DNA from 2 places in the Lelliottia sp. EB106-05-01-XG201 genome. Region 1 is predicted to be linked to the other one. Evidence: predicted binding sites of a transcription regulator. Region 1 holds the regulator's gene; the other holds the start of a gene.
What was found. The regulator LexA, encoded in region 1, represses DNA repair genes until DNA is damaged. The targets are predictions, from matches to a motif close to TNCTGTATGTACATACAGNA.
Positions count from the first base shown of each region.

Region 2: dinB (DNA polymerase IV) is a predicted target of LexA. The motif match lies at 5,998-6,017, and genes of this name have one in related genera.

Region 1 is NZ_JBYTDV010000001.1:306,616-314,453, reverse strand. Features, by position in the region: gene dusA (tRNA dihydrouridine(20/20a) synthase DusA) at 1-228, opposite strand, end outside; gene AC3WS9_RS01425 (conjugal transfer protein TraF) at 310-1,620, opposite strand; gene AC3WS9_RS01420 (cupin domain-containing protein) at 1,787-2,275, opposite strand; gene zur (zinc uptake transcriptional repressor Zur) at 2,392-2,907, shown strand; gene AC3WS9_RS01410 (CsbD family protein) at 2,976-3,185, opposite strand; gene dinF (MATE family efflux transporter DinF) at 3,331-4,650, opposite strand; gene lexA (transcriptional repressor LexA) at 4,717-5,325, opposite strand; gene AC3WS9_RS01395 (diacylglycerol kinase) at 5,435-5,803, opposite strand; gene plsB (glycerol-3-phosphate 1-O-acyltransferase PlsB) at 5,958-7,838, shown strand, end outside.
Region 2 is NZ_JBYTDV010000001.1:3,730,410-3,738,247, forward strand. Features, by position in the region: gene phoE (phosphoporin PhoE) at 1-756, shown strand, start outside; gene crl (sigma factor-binding protein Crl) at 829-1,230, opposite strand; gene frsA (esterase FrsA) at 1,288-2,532, opposite strand; gene gpt (xanthine phosphoribosyltransferase) at 2,642-3,100, opposite strand; gene pepD (cytosol nonspecific dipeptidase) at 3,359-4,816, shown strand; gene dinB (DNA polymerase IV) at 4,922-5,980, opposite strand; gene dpaA (peptidoglycan meso-diaminopimelic acid protein amidase) at 6,256-6,996, shown strand; gene AC3WS9_RS17485 (class II glutamine amidotransferase) at 6,967-7,734, opposite strand; gene lpcA (D-sedoheptulose 7-phosphate isomerase) at 7,780-7,838, opposite strand, start outside.

The DNA of each region.
Region 1 (7,838 bases):
CGGGTCGCTCCCGCCGAGCTGCAAGGCAACCGGATGCTCTTCGTCGCTATAGGCCAGATAGTCGCCCTTCCCATGAATAATCGCCCCGGTGGTCACCATTTCGGTGTACAGCAGCGTGTGGCGAGAGAGCTGGCGCAGGAAATAGCGGCAGTGTCTGTCGGTCCAGTCGAGCATCGGCGCGATGGAAAAACGGTGTGCAGGGAAATTTGACTGTGATTCTGACGACATGGCGAAGTTTTAAGCATTTGGTGGAAAAGGGGCGCTACTATAGCACAAAGAAAAGCCGGAGGCGCATGGCCTCCGGTCGTCTTAGAAGGTGACGCTCAGCTGCGCGCCCGCGCCCCAGGTTTTGTCTTCCCCGTACAGGCCCATCAGATCCACATGGACTGCGTTGAACGGCGCAAAGCCAAGACCGCCGGTGAAGACGTTGCTGTCGTTGTCTTTCACGTCCGCACGATAACCGGCACGCACCGCCAGCCAGCTGAGGGGCGTGACTTCCGCACCGACGCCGACATACTGGGAGTTTTCTTCGCTTTTGAAGCCTTTGGTTTCGGTCAGATCGCCATCGGCGGTGAGCGTCACCAGATCGTTATGCCAGGCCACGCCAGCGGTCACCAGCGGACGGATCTGGTAGGTATCTTTGTAGTTCACTTCCTCACCCGTGCGGCCATTACGAATGCGCACATCTTTGGTGTCGATATCACGCGACATCAGGTTTTGTCCGCTCAGGCCCACCGTCCAGTGCTGGCCAAAATCAGCGGTCACACCAGCATCGACGTTGAAACCGGTATCGTCCGTGCGATAGCGGCTGTTGTTCCAGTCATCGCTGTCGTAAGTGTAGATGGAGGTGGTGTAGTTATAGAGCCAGGTTTTTTGCAGTTTTGGCGTGATACCGACAGAGACCGGCACATCGGCGATATCAAACTGACGCGCCACCGCCACGCCGTAATCGGAAACAATTGCTGCCCGGCCAGACGCGGTGGAGTTGAGGTTTTTGGTGATTTGATCCGAACCATTCAGGGCCGCATCGAGCGCGACGCTTCCGGCCACCAGTTTGCTGTTCTGGATGCTGCGCAGATAATCAATATCCTGCTGGTCAATGGAAGAGCTGACGCGCGCGTGGGCGTAGCCTTTTGCCACGAAGGCAACCGCCAGGACATGGTTGGGAATGCTGACCGCAATTCCGGCACCGGCGTTAGCGCGGGCAGTTTTGCCTTTCAGATCGTCCAGCTCGTCAGCAAGATCTTTCGCCGCGCTCTGGAATTGGTTCACGGATCCTAAGGGATTGGCGATGATCTCAGCCGGTGTCAGGCTGTTGATCACATTGTCGTAGTGATCGACTTTATCGCTGATATCGTCGATCTGATCCTGCAGATTGTCTTTGTCGGTGATCTGCGCGCCGACCGAAGGCAGAATCACGGTAATGTCGTCATCCGGCTTAGACTTTGCCAGCAGCGCCGGGTTAATGAAGGCTCCACTACCGTAATTGCCCGAAGCAACGCCCGTACCACCCATCGCGTCACTACGCGCTTCTGCCCAGGTATTAGCGGCGGACGCCTCGTTTGCCACAAACAGGGAGACAGCGATGCTAACCACCGAAAATTTTAAATGTTTTTTCACAGTATGCTCGTTTTATAGTCTGTTATTTAACAACCCTGTTATCTCTTAAACAGGGACGAACTATTGCTGTGAATAACATCAAAAAGACACGCTATTTCCTTAAGTTAAATCTTCCGGCTGGCCTGTTGTAATTTGTGACGGCCCTCAATATTTATAGAAGAGGAAATTATTTTCGCCCAGGTTTTCCGTCATGCGGGCCAAAAAACTGCGGGGGATGGTCCACCCAGCGGTCCTCTCGGGTGGCGGCATACACCGGATTGAGCGGGTAATAGATGCGGTTGTGTTTTTTGTTCGCCTCGCCCACGACCAGCAGCCGAACCTCTTCCTCGGTGTTGTTGATAAAGGTGTGGCAGACCCCGGTTCCGGCCGGAAAACCGACGCTGTCGCCCGGCTCAAGTTTCCATAAATAACCGTTAATCCATGCCTGCGGATGCCCTTCAATCACGAAGATAAACTCCTCTTCGTCGCTTTCGGCGTGGGGATAGGAAGTGCGACGGCCCGGCGGCAGGCGTTCATGGTGAATACCGATCCGCCCCAGCCCCAGTTTTCGGGCCAGCGGCGCGCCGATAGCAAAGAGTTCGTCACTGTCCGGGTAAGTCGAATCGTCGGCACCTTCGACGTCGCGCCAGTGTCGGATGCAGTCAGGTCTTTTCATTCTGTTTATTCCCTTGTTTCGATGCGTCAGGTATAGCACACCGTGGCGGATCTCGGCGTTTTCAGCAGAACATGGTAAAGTGAGGGTTTTCCAGACTCCATACTCCGAGGTGCGACATGGACAAGACCACGATGCAAGATCTGCTGGCGCAAGCTGAAAAGCTCTGCGCTGAACGCAATGTGCGCCTGACCCCGCAGCGCCTTGAAGTGTTACGTCTGATGAGCCTGCAGCGCGGTGCCATCAGCGCCTACGATCTGCTCGACCTGCTGCGCGAAAGCGAGCCCCAGGCGAAACCGCCAACGGTCTATCGTGCGCTGGATTTCCTGCTGGAACAAGGGTTTGTTCATAAGGTCGAGTCGACAAACAGCTACGTGCTGTGCCATCTGTTCGATCAGCCAACGCACACTTCGGCCATGTTTATCTGCGATCGCTGCGGTGCGGTCAAAGAAGAAGGGGCGGAAGGCGTGGAAGACATTATGCATTCGCTGGCGGCAAAAATGGGCTTTGCCCTGCGCCATAACGTGATTGAAGCGCACGGGTTGTGCTCGGCGTGTGTCGAAGTGGAAGCCTGTCGCCATCAGGGCGAGTGCCAGCACGATCACTCCATTTTAGTGAAGAAAAAACCGCGCTAAAAACAAAGCGGGCGGCTGTTAGGCCGCCCTCAGGGATTGTACTTCCGTGTACAACGGGTAGAACTCTGTTACCAGCGGTAGTCGTTGCGTTTTTCCCAGTCAACAACCTCTTTTTCCGCCTGATCTTTCGCGTAGCCGTAGCGTTCCTGAATCTTACCGACCAGCTGTTCGCGTTTACCTTCAATGACGGTCACGTCATCATCGGTCAGTTTACCCCACTGTTCTTTCGCTTTACCTTTGAACTGTTTCCAGTTACCGCCGATTTCGTCTTTATTCATAATCATATCCTCATCGTTCGGTTATCACGTAAAATTCGTGTCGTCCGTTACGTTCATTTCTGCTGGACGTGATATTAATTGTAGATAAGGATTTGGCAGACGTTGAGAGATTCAGAATCTTTAACCGTTTCGTCAAACGAAGCCACTACGCAAACCAGGTATTATTGCGCCAGTGACGCCGCCAGATCACCGCCAGAGAGAGGCCGCGCAGAGCGAGGAACACCGCCAGGGCCAGCCACAAACCGTGATTGCCAAGCCAGGGCAGCGTGAAAAGTGTCAGGGCAAAACCGGCCGCCGCGACCGCCATGCTGTTTCGCATCTCAGCCCCGCGCGTCGCACCGATAAACATGCCGTCGAGCAAGTAGCACCACACCCCCACCACCGGTAAAACGACCTGCCAGAGAATGTAGTGATTTGCTAGCTCGCGCAGCTCAGGCAGCGAGGTTAAGAGCGCCACAATATTCGTTCCGAACAAAGCGTAGACGAGCGCGAAGCATAGTGCCACCAGTCCCGACTGCCGACAGGCCGCCCGCCACACCTCCTGCAACTGCCCCGTCTCGCGCGCACCATACGCCTGCCCTGAATGGGCTTCAACCGCATAGGCAAACCCGTCCAGCGCGTAGGCGGTGAAGGTCAGCAAGGTCATGAGGACCGCGTTCACCGCCACGATCTCCGGCCCGAGCCGCGCACCAAATACCGTTAGCGCGCCAAAGCAGAGTTGCAGCAGCAGCGAACGCAGCATGATGTCGCGGTTAAGCGCCAGCAGTTTGCGGATATTGCCGTGCCAGGCGGTTTTCAGCATCGCGAGTGTGATGCCACGCATCACCAGCACGCGTTTCACCATCCACAGGCCGATGAAGAAGGTGCCGTATTCCGCGACGACGGTCGCCAGCGCGGCCCCCTGCACGTTCATGTGCAGGCCCATCACCAGCCACAGATCGAGCACGATATTGAGCAGGTTTCCCACCACCAGCAGGATCACCGGCGCGCGGGCGTACTGTACGCCGAGCAGCCAGCCGAGCAAAACGAGGTTTGCCAGCGACGCCGGGGCGCTGAGCCAGCGGATTTCAAGGAAACGTCGCGCCTGTTCGAGCACGGCTTCACTGCCGCCGACCACGTGCAGCGCCAAATCGATCAGCGGCGTACGCAGCAGCACAATCAGCAGCCCTGCGCCGAGCGCAAGAATTAGCGGCTGGACCAGCGCACGAGCCAGACGAACCGGATCTTTGGCGCCAAATGCCTGGGCCGTCAGCCCGGTGGTGCTCATGCGTAAAAAGAGCAGCAGCATAAAGAGGAAACTGGTCGCCGTCGCGCCGATGGCCACGCCGCCGAGATAAACAGGGGAATCCAGATGGCCAATCACCGCCGTATCGACCAGCCCTAGCAGGGGAACGGTGATATTGGAGAAAATCATCGGCAGCGCAAGACGCCACAATGCCTTGTCTGAGGGAGTCAGCAGAGACATGAGAAAGTACCGGGAAAGATAAGAGACAGTCAGGCTGCGGAAAGACCGCAGCCTGTCAGAGAGACATTACAGCCATTCGCCGTTGCGGATCACGCCCACAGCCAGACCTTCGATGGAGAAAGCCTGTTCGCGGAGATCGACCACAATCGGGGAGAACTCGCTGTTTTCTGGCAGCAGCTGTACCGTGTTGCCCTGTTTTTTCAGGCGCTTCACGGTCACTTCGTCGTCGATGCGCGCAACCACAACCTGGCCGTTACGCACATCCTGGGTTTTGTGAACCGCCAGCAAATCGCCGTCCAGAATGCCGATGTCTTTCATGGACATCCCGCTGACGCGCAGCAGGAAATCAGCACTCGGTTTGAACATCGCCGGATCGACCTGGTAATGCCCTTCAATGTGTTGCTGTGCCAGCAGAGGCTCACCCGCTGCGACACGGCCCACCAGTGGCAGACCCTCTTCTTCTTCCACCAGCAGGCGAATGCCGCGTGACGCACCCGAAACAATCTCAAGGACGCCTTTACGCGCCAGCGCTTTGAGGTGCTCTTCAGCGGCATTTGGAGAACGGAAGCCCAGACGCTGCGCGATTTCCGCACGCGTTGGTGGCATTCCCGTCTGGCTGATGTGATCCCGAATAAGATCGAACACCTCTTGCTGTCTGGCCGTTAACGCTTTCATTCCGCCCCCTGGGTGTATATACAGTTATGCTGTGAGTATATACAGTCAAAGGTGATTTTGGAATCAAAAACTGCACAAAAAACCAGAGACTTATTCGATTCCTGAAGGCTTATCGAAAATGTGACCAAAGAAGCGTGATCCAGGTGATGGCAGCGATGATAATCGCCAGCAGCACGGCGGCAGAGCCCATATCTTTTGCGCGGCCCGAGAGTTCGTGGAAATCAGACCCGATGCGATCCACCACCGCTTCGATAGCACTGTTCAGAATTTCCACTATCATCACCAGAAGGACTGAACCAATGAGAAGCACGCGGGTAATAGGATCAACATCGAGGAAACAGGCGATGATCACCGCGACGACGGCGGCAACCCCCTCCTGGCGAAACGCAGCTTCATTGATCCATGCGGCGCGGAAACCTTTCCATGAATATCCGGCAGCTTTGATGATTCGGGTTAACCCAGTGGTATTATTGGCCATTAAAAGAACCTTTTCTTAGATTTAGCGTCAGTAACTATAGCTGTAGCGCATTGCCATGCAGCCTGAAGTATGACCGGTAACAACAGAAATTTTGCGCGCTTTCTGTTATCCTTGCGCCGCATTTGCATTATTAACCAGAGGCTTTACATCGTTTATGTCCGGCTGGCCACGAATTTACTACAAATTACTTAATTTACCATTAAGCGTCCTGGTAAAAAGTAAGTCTATCCCGGCGGAACCCGCGCTGGAATTAGGGCTCGATACCTCGCGCCCAATTATGTACGTTTTGCCTTATAACTCGAAGGCAGACTTACTGACGCTGCGCGCCCAGTGTCTGGCGCACGACTTACCCGATCCGCTCGAACCCCTTGAGGTCGACGGAACGCTGCTGCCGCGCTACGTGTTTATTCACGGCGGGCCGCGCGTGTTCACCTATTACACGCCGAAAGAAGAGTCGATTAAGCTATTCCATGACTATCTCGATCTGCACCGCAGCAACCCCAGCCTGGATGTCCAGATGGTGCCGGTGTCGGTGATGTTTGGTCGTCGTCCTGGACGTCAGAAAGGCGAAGAGAACCCGCCGCTGCGCATGCTGAATGGTATTCAGAAATTCTTTGCCGTCTCATGGCTGGGGCGCGACAGCTTTGTGCGTTTCTCCCCTTCCGTTTCGCTGCGCCGCATGGCGGATGAACACGGCACGGACAAGATTATTGCCCAGAAACTGGCTCGCGTGGCGCGTATGCACTTCGCCCGTCAGCGTCTGGCGGCCGTTGGCCCGCGTCTGCCTGCGCGTCAGGATCTGTTCAACAAACTGCTGGCCTCGAAAGCCATTGCTCGCGCCGTCGAAGACGAAGCGCGCAGCAAGAAAATCTCTCACGAGAAAGCCCAGCAGAACGCGATTGCCCTGATGGAAGAGATTGCGGCCAACTTCTCCTACGAGATGATCCGCCTCTCCGACCGTATCCTGAGCTTCACCTGGAACCGTCTCTATCAGGGGATTAACGTCCACAACGCCGAGCGCGTGCGCCAGCTGGCCCACGACGGCCACGAGATTGTCTATGTGCCTTGCCACCGCAGCCACATGGACTATCTGCTGCTGTCCTACGTCCTTTATCATCAGGGACTGGTGCCACCGCACATCGCCGCCGGTATCAACCTGAACTTCTGGCCAGCCGGCCCGATTTTCCGCCGTCTGGGTGCGTTCTTTATTCGTCGTACCTTCAAGGGCAACAAGCTCTACTCCACGGTGTTCCGCGAATATCTGGGCGAGCTGTTCAGCCGCGGCTATTCCGTTGAGTATTTCGTCGAAGGTGGCCGTTCTCGTACGGGCCGTCTGCTTGACCCGAAAACCGGCACCCTGTCGATGACCATTCAGGCGATGCTGCGCGGCGGTACGCGCCCTATTACGCTGGTGCCGATCTACATCGGTTACGAGCACGTGATGGAAGTGGGCACATACGCCAAAGAGCTGCGCGGCGCGACCAAAGAGAAAGAGAGCCTGCCTCAGATGCTGAAAGGCCTGAGCAAGCTGCGTAATCTCGGTCAGGGCTACGTCAACTTTGGCGAGCCGCTGCCGCTCATGACCTACCTGAATCAGCACGTTCCCGAGTGGCGCGAGTCTATCGACCCAATCGAAGCGATTCGCCCAGCCTGGCTGACGCCGACGGTGAATAACATCGCCGCCGATCTGATGGTGCGTATTAACAACGCCGGTGCAGCTAACGCCATGAACCTGTGCGTCACGGCGCTGCTGGCGTCTCGTCAGCGTTCACTGACGCGCGAACAGCTGACCGAGCAGCTCGATTGCTACCTGGACATTATGCGTAATGTCCCGTATTCCGCCGACTCTACCGTTCCATCTGCGACCGCCGGTCAGCTGATCGACCACGCGCTGCAGATGAACAAGTTCGAAGTCGAGAAAGATACGATCGGTGACATCATCATTCTGCCGCGCGAGCAGGCGGTGCTGATGACCTACTATCGCAACAACATCGCTCATATGCTGATGCTGCCGTCCCTGATGGCGGCGATCATC
Region 2 (7,838 bases), 3.4 Mb from region 1:
GGTGTGAAGCTGAAAGACTTCGGCTCCTTCGACTACGGTCGTAACCTCGGCGCACTGTATGACGTGGAAGCCTGGACCGATATGTTCCCGGAATTCGGCGGCGACTCTTCCGCGCAGACCGATAACTTCATGACTAAGCGTGCCACCGGCCTTGCGACCTATCGCAACACCGACTTCTTCGGCGCGATCGATGGCCTGGACATGACCCTCCAGTACCAGGGCAAAAACGAAGGTCGCGATCCTAAGAAACAGAACGGTGACGGCTTCGGCACCTCTCTGACTTACGATTTCGGCGGCAGCGATTTCGCCGTCAGCGGCGCGTACACCAACTCTGACCGTACCAACGCGCAGAATCTGCTGGCACGCGGCGAAGGCGATAAAGCGGAAGCCTGGGCGACCGGTCTGAAATATGACGCCAACGATATTTACCTGGCGGCGATGTATTCTGAAACCCGTAATATGACCCCAATTTCCGGTGGCTTCGCCAATAAAGCGCAGAACTTCGAAGTGGTAGCACAATATCAGTTCGATTTCGGTCTGCGTCCTTCCCTGGGCTATGTCCAGTCCAAAGGTAAGGATATTGAAGGTATCGGCGATGAAGACATCGTGAAATACATCGACGTCGGCGCGACCTATTATTTCAACAAAAATATGTCCGCGTTTGTTGATTATAAAATCAACCAGCTGGACGACGATAATAAACTGGGCGTGAGCAGCGATGATATCGTTGCCGTTGGTATGACCTACCAGTTCTGATATTGGATAAAAAAGAACCCGGCGCGAAAATGGCCGGGTTTTTTATTGTCTGTCGCTTAGGCGGGTAAAGCGTTAAGCGGAGAGCTTAACCTGCTGGTTAGTGAAGTCATCAGCCGGTTCGAGCTTTAAATCCAGCGTCGCCAGCAGTTCGCGCGCTCTGTCGTGGAAACCACGCAGGGTCAATTCCAGACGATCGATCACTTCCTGATCTTTGATAGTTGTCGCTTCCCAGTGGCCATCTTTGTTAAACAAACCAAAGTGATAGCTATAAGTAAAACGCTTCTCTTCCGCGTTCATCTCCATCCACCAGCCCCAGAACTCCCGTTTTTCGGGTGCAGGCTTCACGTTGACGCAAACAGCCAGGCAGTCGAAAAAAAAGCGATTCTCTTCACACTGCTCTTCTCGAATATACGGGCCAAGAGCCATGAACTTCTTAATCAGTCTACTTTTCGGGTGTCCACTCGGTAACGTCATTGCGATCTCCTTTTGTGAAGCCACTGTTTTACCAAACCATCAAAATTTAGCAATCTATTAACACAATCTCTGGGTGATCCAGCGTGTAATCTCGTTCAATGCTTTGTCAAAATTCTGATACACCGGGCTGAAGGGTATCTCGAGCAGCTTGCCATCCGAAGATGACGAGGTGATTAAACGCGACTCCTCTTCCGGGCTGAAGGGATCGTTCTTCCAGAAGCCGGACAGCATCGGCGTTGGGCAACGACGCCCGAGCAGACCCTGCGTTTTGAGGGAATAGCGATTCAGCTCCACGCGCAGCGCTTCGTCTGACGCATCATGCATGCCAAGGCGGCTGGCGAGGACGTCGAGATACATCTCCGGGACGCTTCCCTGACGCGTCGGATCGCTCAGCAGCGCATGGACAACTGGCCCCAGACAGGCCACCGCTTTCAGGCGCGACGATTCGAGATACGCCAGACGCACCGCGACGTTAGCACCAAACCGGAAGCCAAACGCCGCCACGCGGGTGTGATCCACCCAGGGAATATTCTCCAGCGCTTTTAACGCATGCTGGTGCAATAAACTGGAGTCCTGCGTCAGCTTCCACTTCGAGGAAAAACCGATCGACGGCATATCCAGCGTCAGCATCGCGACCCCTTTTGGTGCGAAGTAGCGCTCAAACAGGCTGAAATAATCAATTTGCAGAGAGTCCAGACCACCGCACATCATCACCGTCGGGAACGGGCCTTCGCCTGGCGGCATGTGCAGGAATCCAGTGACCGGCGCGCCGCCGGGAATGGTGAACTCGATTTCGCGGACGTTGCACGGCAAACGCTGGGCGGCTTCTTCATACGCGCGATTCGCCAGCGCCTGCGCCTGTTCCGCGAGGTCGTCGCCCTTCAGATGTGGATAAGCAGCGATGCTGTAGAGGTTGGCGGCGTGGAGCCAGTGCTTGCCGCTGAGGGTTTGGTCCTGCTCCTGGGAGGCTTTTTGCTGCCAAATCATCGCCTGAGAGGCCCACTCGTAGATCCAGTTGCCGCCGCGATAACCGACCACCGTATCGTAGAGATCGCTGTCGGTGCGATCGGCCTCGCTCATGACGATGCGCGCCTGCACGTCGAGAATTTCACGGGCATCAATGCCGCGCCAAATCCACATCAGACGGTTAATCATGCGATACCAGTGCGGCACGTTTTTGCCGTCCAGGGCGGACTGCACAGCAGGCTGAGTGCCAGGGTTGAAGCGACGAACAAGCGTCGACGTTTCCGGGTGTTTGAAACGAGGTTTGAACAGGGTTTCGCTAAGATTCGCCTGGGTCATTGCGCGCTGCCTCCATGATTACGTCACATAGAGTCCATTGTAACGCGCTGGAGGCTAAAAAAAACAACGCCCGGCATCACCGGGCGTTAAAAATAATTTCGTTCTGTCATTAACGGCCAGAAATCGGCGGCACGAAGACCACGCCCATATCCCACGGCTGCTCAATCCAGGTGTCCTGCGGGATGTCGATCACGTAGTCGTCAACCAGCGGCTTACCAGCCGGTTTGGCGAAGATGGTGACGAAATGCGCTTTTGGATACATATCGCGGATCGCAACCGCGGTACCGCCGGTGTCCACCAGATCGTCGATGACGATGAAGCCTTCGCCGTCGCCTTCAGCGCGTTTCAGCACGGTCAGCTCGCGCTGGTTATCGTGGTCATAGCTGGAGATGCAGACGGTATCGACATGGCGAATACCCAGTTCACGCGCCAGCAGTGCGCCCGGTACCAGACCGCCACGGCTCACGGCAATAATGCCTTTCCACTGTTCAGAAGGCATCAGGCGTGCAGCCAGTTTGCGCGCGTGAATCTGCAACATGTCCCAGGTGACGACGTATTTTTCGCTCATGTGATGTCCCAGCCTGTTTATATACGGCTTAAAAAGTGTTCGAAGGGGAAATAGGTTGCGCGAGATTATAGAGATCTGACGCACTAAAAACCAGTGTTAAGCGGCCCAGCGGGGAGTTTTTACTTGCTTTATGCTAGCAGCGGACGGAGAAAGTGGTATTCTCAACCTCATCTCGCAAGCCCGACTTGTGCTGACTATCACCCTGCTAACCCTGTGACCTGCAAGCTTGTTTGCAGCGCCACGACAAGGAGACTTATCGTGTCTGAACTGTCTCAATTATCTCCACAGCCGCTGTGGGATATTTTTGCCAAAATCTGTTCCATTCCTCACCCTTCCTATCACGAAGAACAGCTTGCCGAACATATTATGGGCTGGGCGAAGGAAAAAGGCCTGCACGCGGAGCGTGACCAGGTAGGCAATATTCTGATTCGTAAAGCGGCTACCGCAGGTATGGAAAACCGCAAACCGGTTGTGCTTCAGGCGCACCTGGATATGGTCCCGCAGAAAAACAACGACACCGACCACGACTTCACTAAAGATCCTATTCAGCCGTACATCGACGGCGAATGGGTGAAAGCACGCGGCACGACGCTGGGTGCGGATAACGGTATCGGTATGGCCTCCGCGCTGGCGGTGCTGGCTGACGATAGCGTTGAGCACGGCCCGCTGGAAGTGCTGCTGACCATGACCGAAGAAGCCGGGATGGACGGCGCGTTTGGTCTGCAGGCCAACTGGCTGCAGGCTGATATCCTGATCAACACCGACTCTGAAGAAGAGGGTGAGATCTACATGGGTTGCGCCGGTGGTATTGATTTCATCTCTACCCTGCCGCTGACTCGTGAAGCCATTCCTGCTGGTTTCCAGACCTTCAAGCTGACGCTGAAAGGGCTGAAAGGCGGCCACTCCGGTGGTGATATCCATTTGGGTCTGGGCAACGCCAACAAACTGCTGGCGCGCTTCCTGGCCGGTCACGCGGCCGAGCTGGATCTGCGTCTGGTCGACTTCAACGGCGGTACGCTGCGTAACGCGATCCCACGTGAAGCCTTCGCGACCGTGGCGGTCCCGGCAAATAAAGCCGACGAGCTGAAAAACCTGGCGAACGTCTACCTGGATATCCTGAAAAACGAACTGTCGATCAAAGAGAAAAACCTGACCGTGGTTCTGGAATCCGTCACCAGCGATAAAGCCGCGCTGACGACTCAGTCTCGCGACAGCTTTGTCCAGCTGCTGAACGCCACGCCAAACGGCGTGATCCGCAACTCTGACGTGGCGAAAGGCGTGGTGGAAACCTCCCTGAACGTCGGCGTGGTGACCATGACTGACGACAGCGCAGAAATCATCTGCCTGATCCGTTCGCTTATCGATAGCGGTAAAGAGTATGTGGTGAGCATGCTGGAATCTCTGGGCAAACTGTCTGGCGCGAAAACCTCCGCCAAGGGCAGCTACCCGGGCTGGCAGCCAGACGCGACCTCTCCGGTCATGGCGCTGGTGCGTGAAACCTATCAGCGTCTGTTCAACAGCACGCCGAACATTCAGGTGATCCACGCGGGTCTGGAGTGCGGTCTGTTCAAGAAACCGTACCCGGATATGGACATGGTCTCCATTGGGCCGACCATTACTGGTCCGCACTCTCCGGACGAGCAGGTGCATATCGAAAGCGTGGGCCACTACTGGACGCTGCTGACCGAACTGCTGAAATCGATTCCGGCTAAGTAAGTTGCTAGTGGGGATGGGTGCGGTCTGATGCCCTCACCCCAACCCTCTCCCACGGGAGAGGGAGCTAAACGTAGGCCCGGTAAGCGTTAGCGCCACCGGGCTTTTTTACAGTCCCAGCACCAGCTGCCGCTCCAGCTGCGGGTCCAACAGCGTGACGTGCAACCCCACCAGCCTCACTCCCCTTCCCCCTCGACGCTCCTGCCAGGCTTTCTTGGCCGTTGCAATCAGATCGTCTTTATTCAGGCGCGGCCAGACGTGCTCCTGGGTGGTTTGCTGGAAGTCGTTAAACTTGAGTTTCACCCCCTGACGGGCAATTAGCAGGTCGGGTTTGACCTTCGCCAGCCGTCGTTCCAGCTCGGGATAGAGCTGCTCGACAATAATAGTTTCGCAGTCGTTCCACTCATGAATATCTTCCGCCAGGGTGCGTTCCACCCCCACGGATTTACGCAGGCGCTCGCTATTAATACTGCGCTCATCGATCCCCTGACTGCGCTCCCACAGCACCCGGCCAAACTTGCCAAAGCGTTTGAGGAGCATCGCCAGATCGCTGTTCTGCACGTCTTCACTGGTGCGCAGGCCGAGCGTCTCCAGTTTGGCGGCAGAAACTTTACCGACGCCGGGGATTTTGCCCAGCGGCAGCGTTTTCAAAAACGCCGGAACCTCATCGGGAGTGATGACATACTGCCCGTCCGGCTTGTTGAGATCTGAGGCAATTTTGGCGAGGAATTTGACCGGGGCGATGCCCGCGGAGGCCGTTAAGTTCAGCTCGTTAAAAATGGTCTGGCGGATCTCCTGCGCCATCAGCGTGGCCGAGCCGTGGCAGTGCACGCTGTCCGTGACGTCGAGATAGGCTTCGTCGAGGGAGAGCGGTTCGATGAGCGACGTATAGCGGGAGAAAATTTCGCGGATGTGGATCGAGGCCTCTTTATAGGCATCGAAGCGACCGGGCAAAAGAATCAGATGCGGGCAGAGTTTGAGGGCCATCGCCGTTGGCATGGCGCTGCGCACGCCAAATTTGCGCGCCGGATAGTTGGCGGTGCTGATCACGCCACGCTTAACGCGGCTGCCGCCAATAGCGATGGGGACATCCCGCAGCGCCGGATTATCACGCATCTCCACTGCGGCAAAAAAGCAGTCCATATCGACATGGATTATTTTGCGCATACTCAACCCTCACCTTTCACTGGATAAGTATACAGTTAAAGAATCAGAATTGAAAAGTATCACCATGTTCACATCACATACAATTTCGCAAAGTTCCTGGATTCAAACGCCGCCGGATAAGTTATAAATGCCAACTAATTTGTAAACTCATTAGTTCACTCTTGCGAAAAAATGCAGCGATGCTAATGTGAGCGCTCCTAATCCAGAGTATTCTGATTTCGGGTCTCTTTTGCCGTCCTGGCAAGTTGGTTTGGCTTTATCAAGGAACTTGTAGTATGCGTAAAATCGCATTGTTCATTGCGATGCTTCTGATCCCGTGTGTCTCGTTTGCAGGGCTGCTTGGCAGCAACAGCTCAACCACACCGGTCAGCAAAGAATATAAACAGCAATTAATGGGATCACCAGTTTATATTCAGATCTTCAAGGAAGAACGCACGCTCGATCTATTTGTCAAAATGGGCGAGACATATCAACTGCTTGATAGCTACAAAATCTGTAACTATTCCGGTGGCCTCGGCCCGAAACAACGTCAGGGTGATTTTAAAAGTCCTGAAGGTTTCTACACCGTTCAACGCAATCAGCTCAAACCCGACAGCCGCTTCTATAAAGCTATCAACATCGGCTTCCCGAACGCTTACGATCGGGCGCATGGTTACGAAGGTAAATACCTGATGATTCACGGTGCCTGCGTGTCCATTGGCTGCTACGCCATGACGGACAGCGGTATTGATGAGATTTTCCAGTTTGTCACCGGCGCGTTAGTCTTCGGCCAGTCGGGTGTTCAGGTCAGCATCTATCCGTTCCGCATGACCGATGCCAACATGGAGCGTCATAAGTACTCAACCTACGCGGATTTCTGGAAACAGCTGAAACCGGGGTATGACTACTTCCAGCAGACGCACAAACCGCCGACCGTCTCGGTCGCGGATGGTCGCTACATCGTCAGCAAACCGCTGAGTCATGAAGTCGTCCACCCGCAGCTGGCGTCAAACTACGCGGTTCCCGAGACAAAATAACGCCCACTCGCCTGGCATAATCTTTTGCCAGGTTTCATTCCCCGTCAGGGGCTGAGTGGCGATAACCGTGACCACATCGTCAGGTGTGGTTTCGGTTTGAAAATCAATTTCCACATCCTGATCCAGCAGCTTGGCCACACCAAAGGGCGCGCGTCGCGTGATCCAGAACAGATTAGTCGAGCAGAACGCCATCACGTAACGCCCATCCGACAGCAGCATATTAAACACGCCCTTCTCACGCAGCTCGCGGGCCAAAGTGCCGATGTATTTAAACACTGCCTCCATGTTGCCCGGCGTGCGCGGATAACGCTCCGTCAGCTTGTGCAGTAACCAGCAAAAGGCCTTCTCGCTGTCGGTTTCGCCCACCGGACGGAAATTCCCCGTCTCAAGCGATTTATACCCGGTCAGCTGCCCGTTATGGGCGTAGGTCCAGTTGCGGCCCCACAGCTCACGGGTAAACGGATGGGTATTTTCCAGCGCCACTTCGCCGCGGTTTGCCTGACGAATATGGGCGATCACCGAACGAGATTTTATCGGATAATCCTGCACCAGGCGGGCGATGGGAGAGTTGAAGCTGGGTTGCGGATCTTTGAACGTGCGACAGCCTTTGCCTTCGTAGAAGGTAATGCCCCAGCCGTCTTTATGCGGCCCGGTTCCTCCACCGCGCTGCACCAGCCCGGTGAAACTAAAGCAGATATCGGTTGGCACATTGGCGCTCATCCCGAGCAATTCGCACATACTTCACCTCCACAACAGCGGGGGCAAAATGCCCCCAGCGAAGACTTACTTAACCATCTCTTTTTCGATCAGCTGGATCAGGATATGGATCACTTTGATGTGAA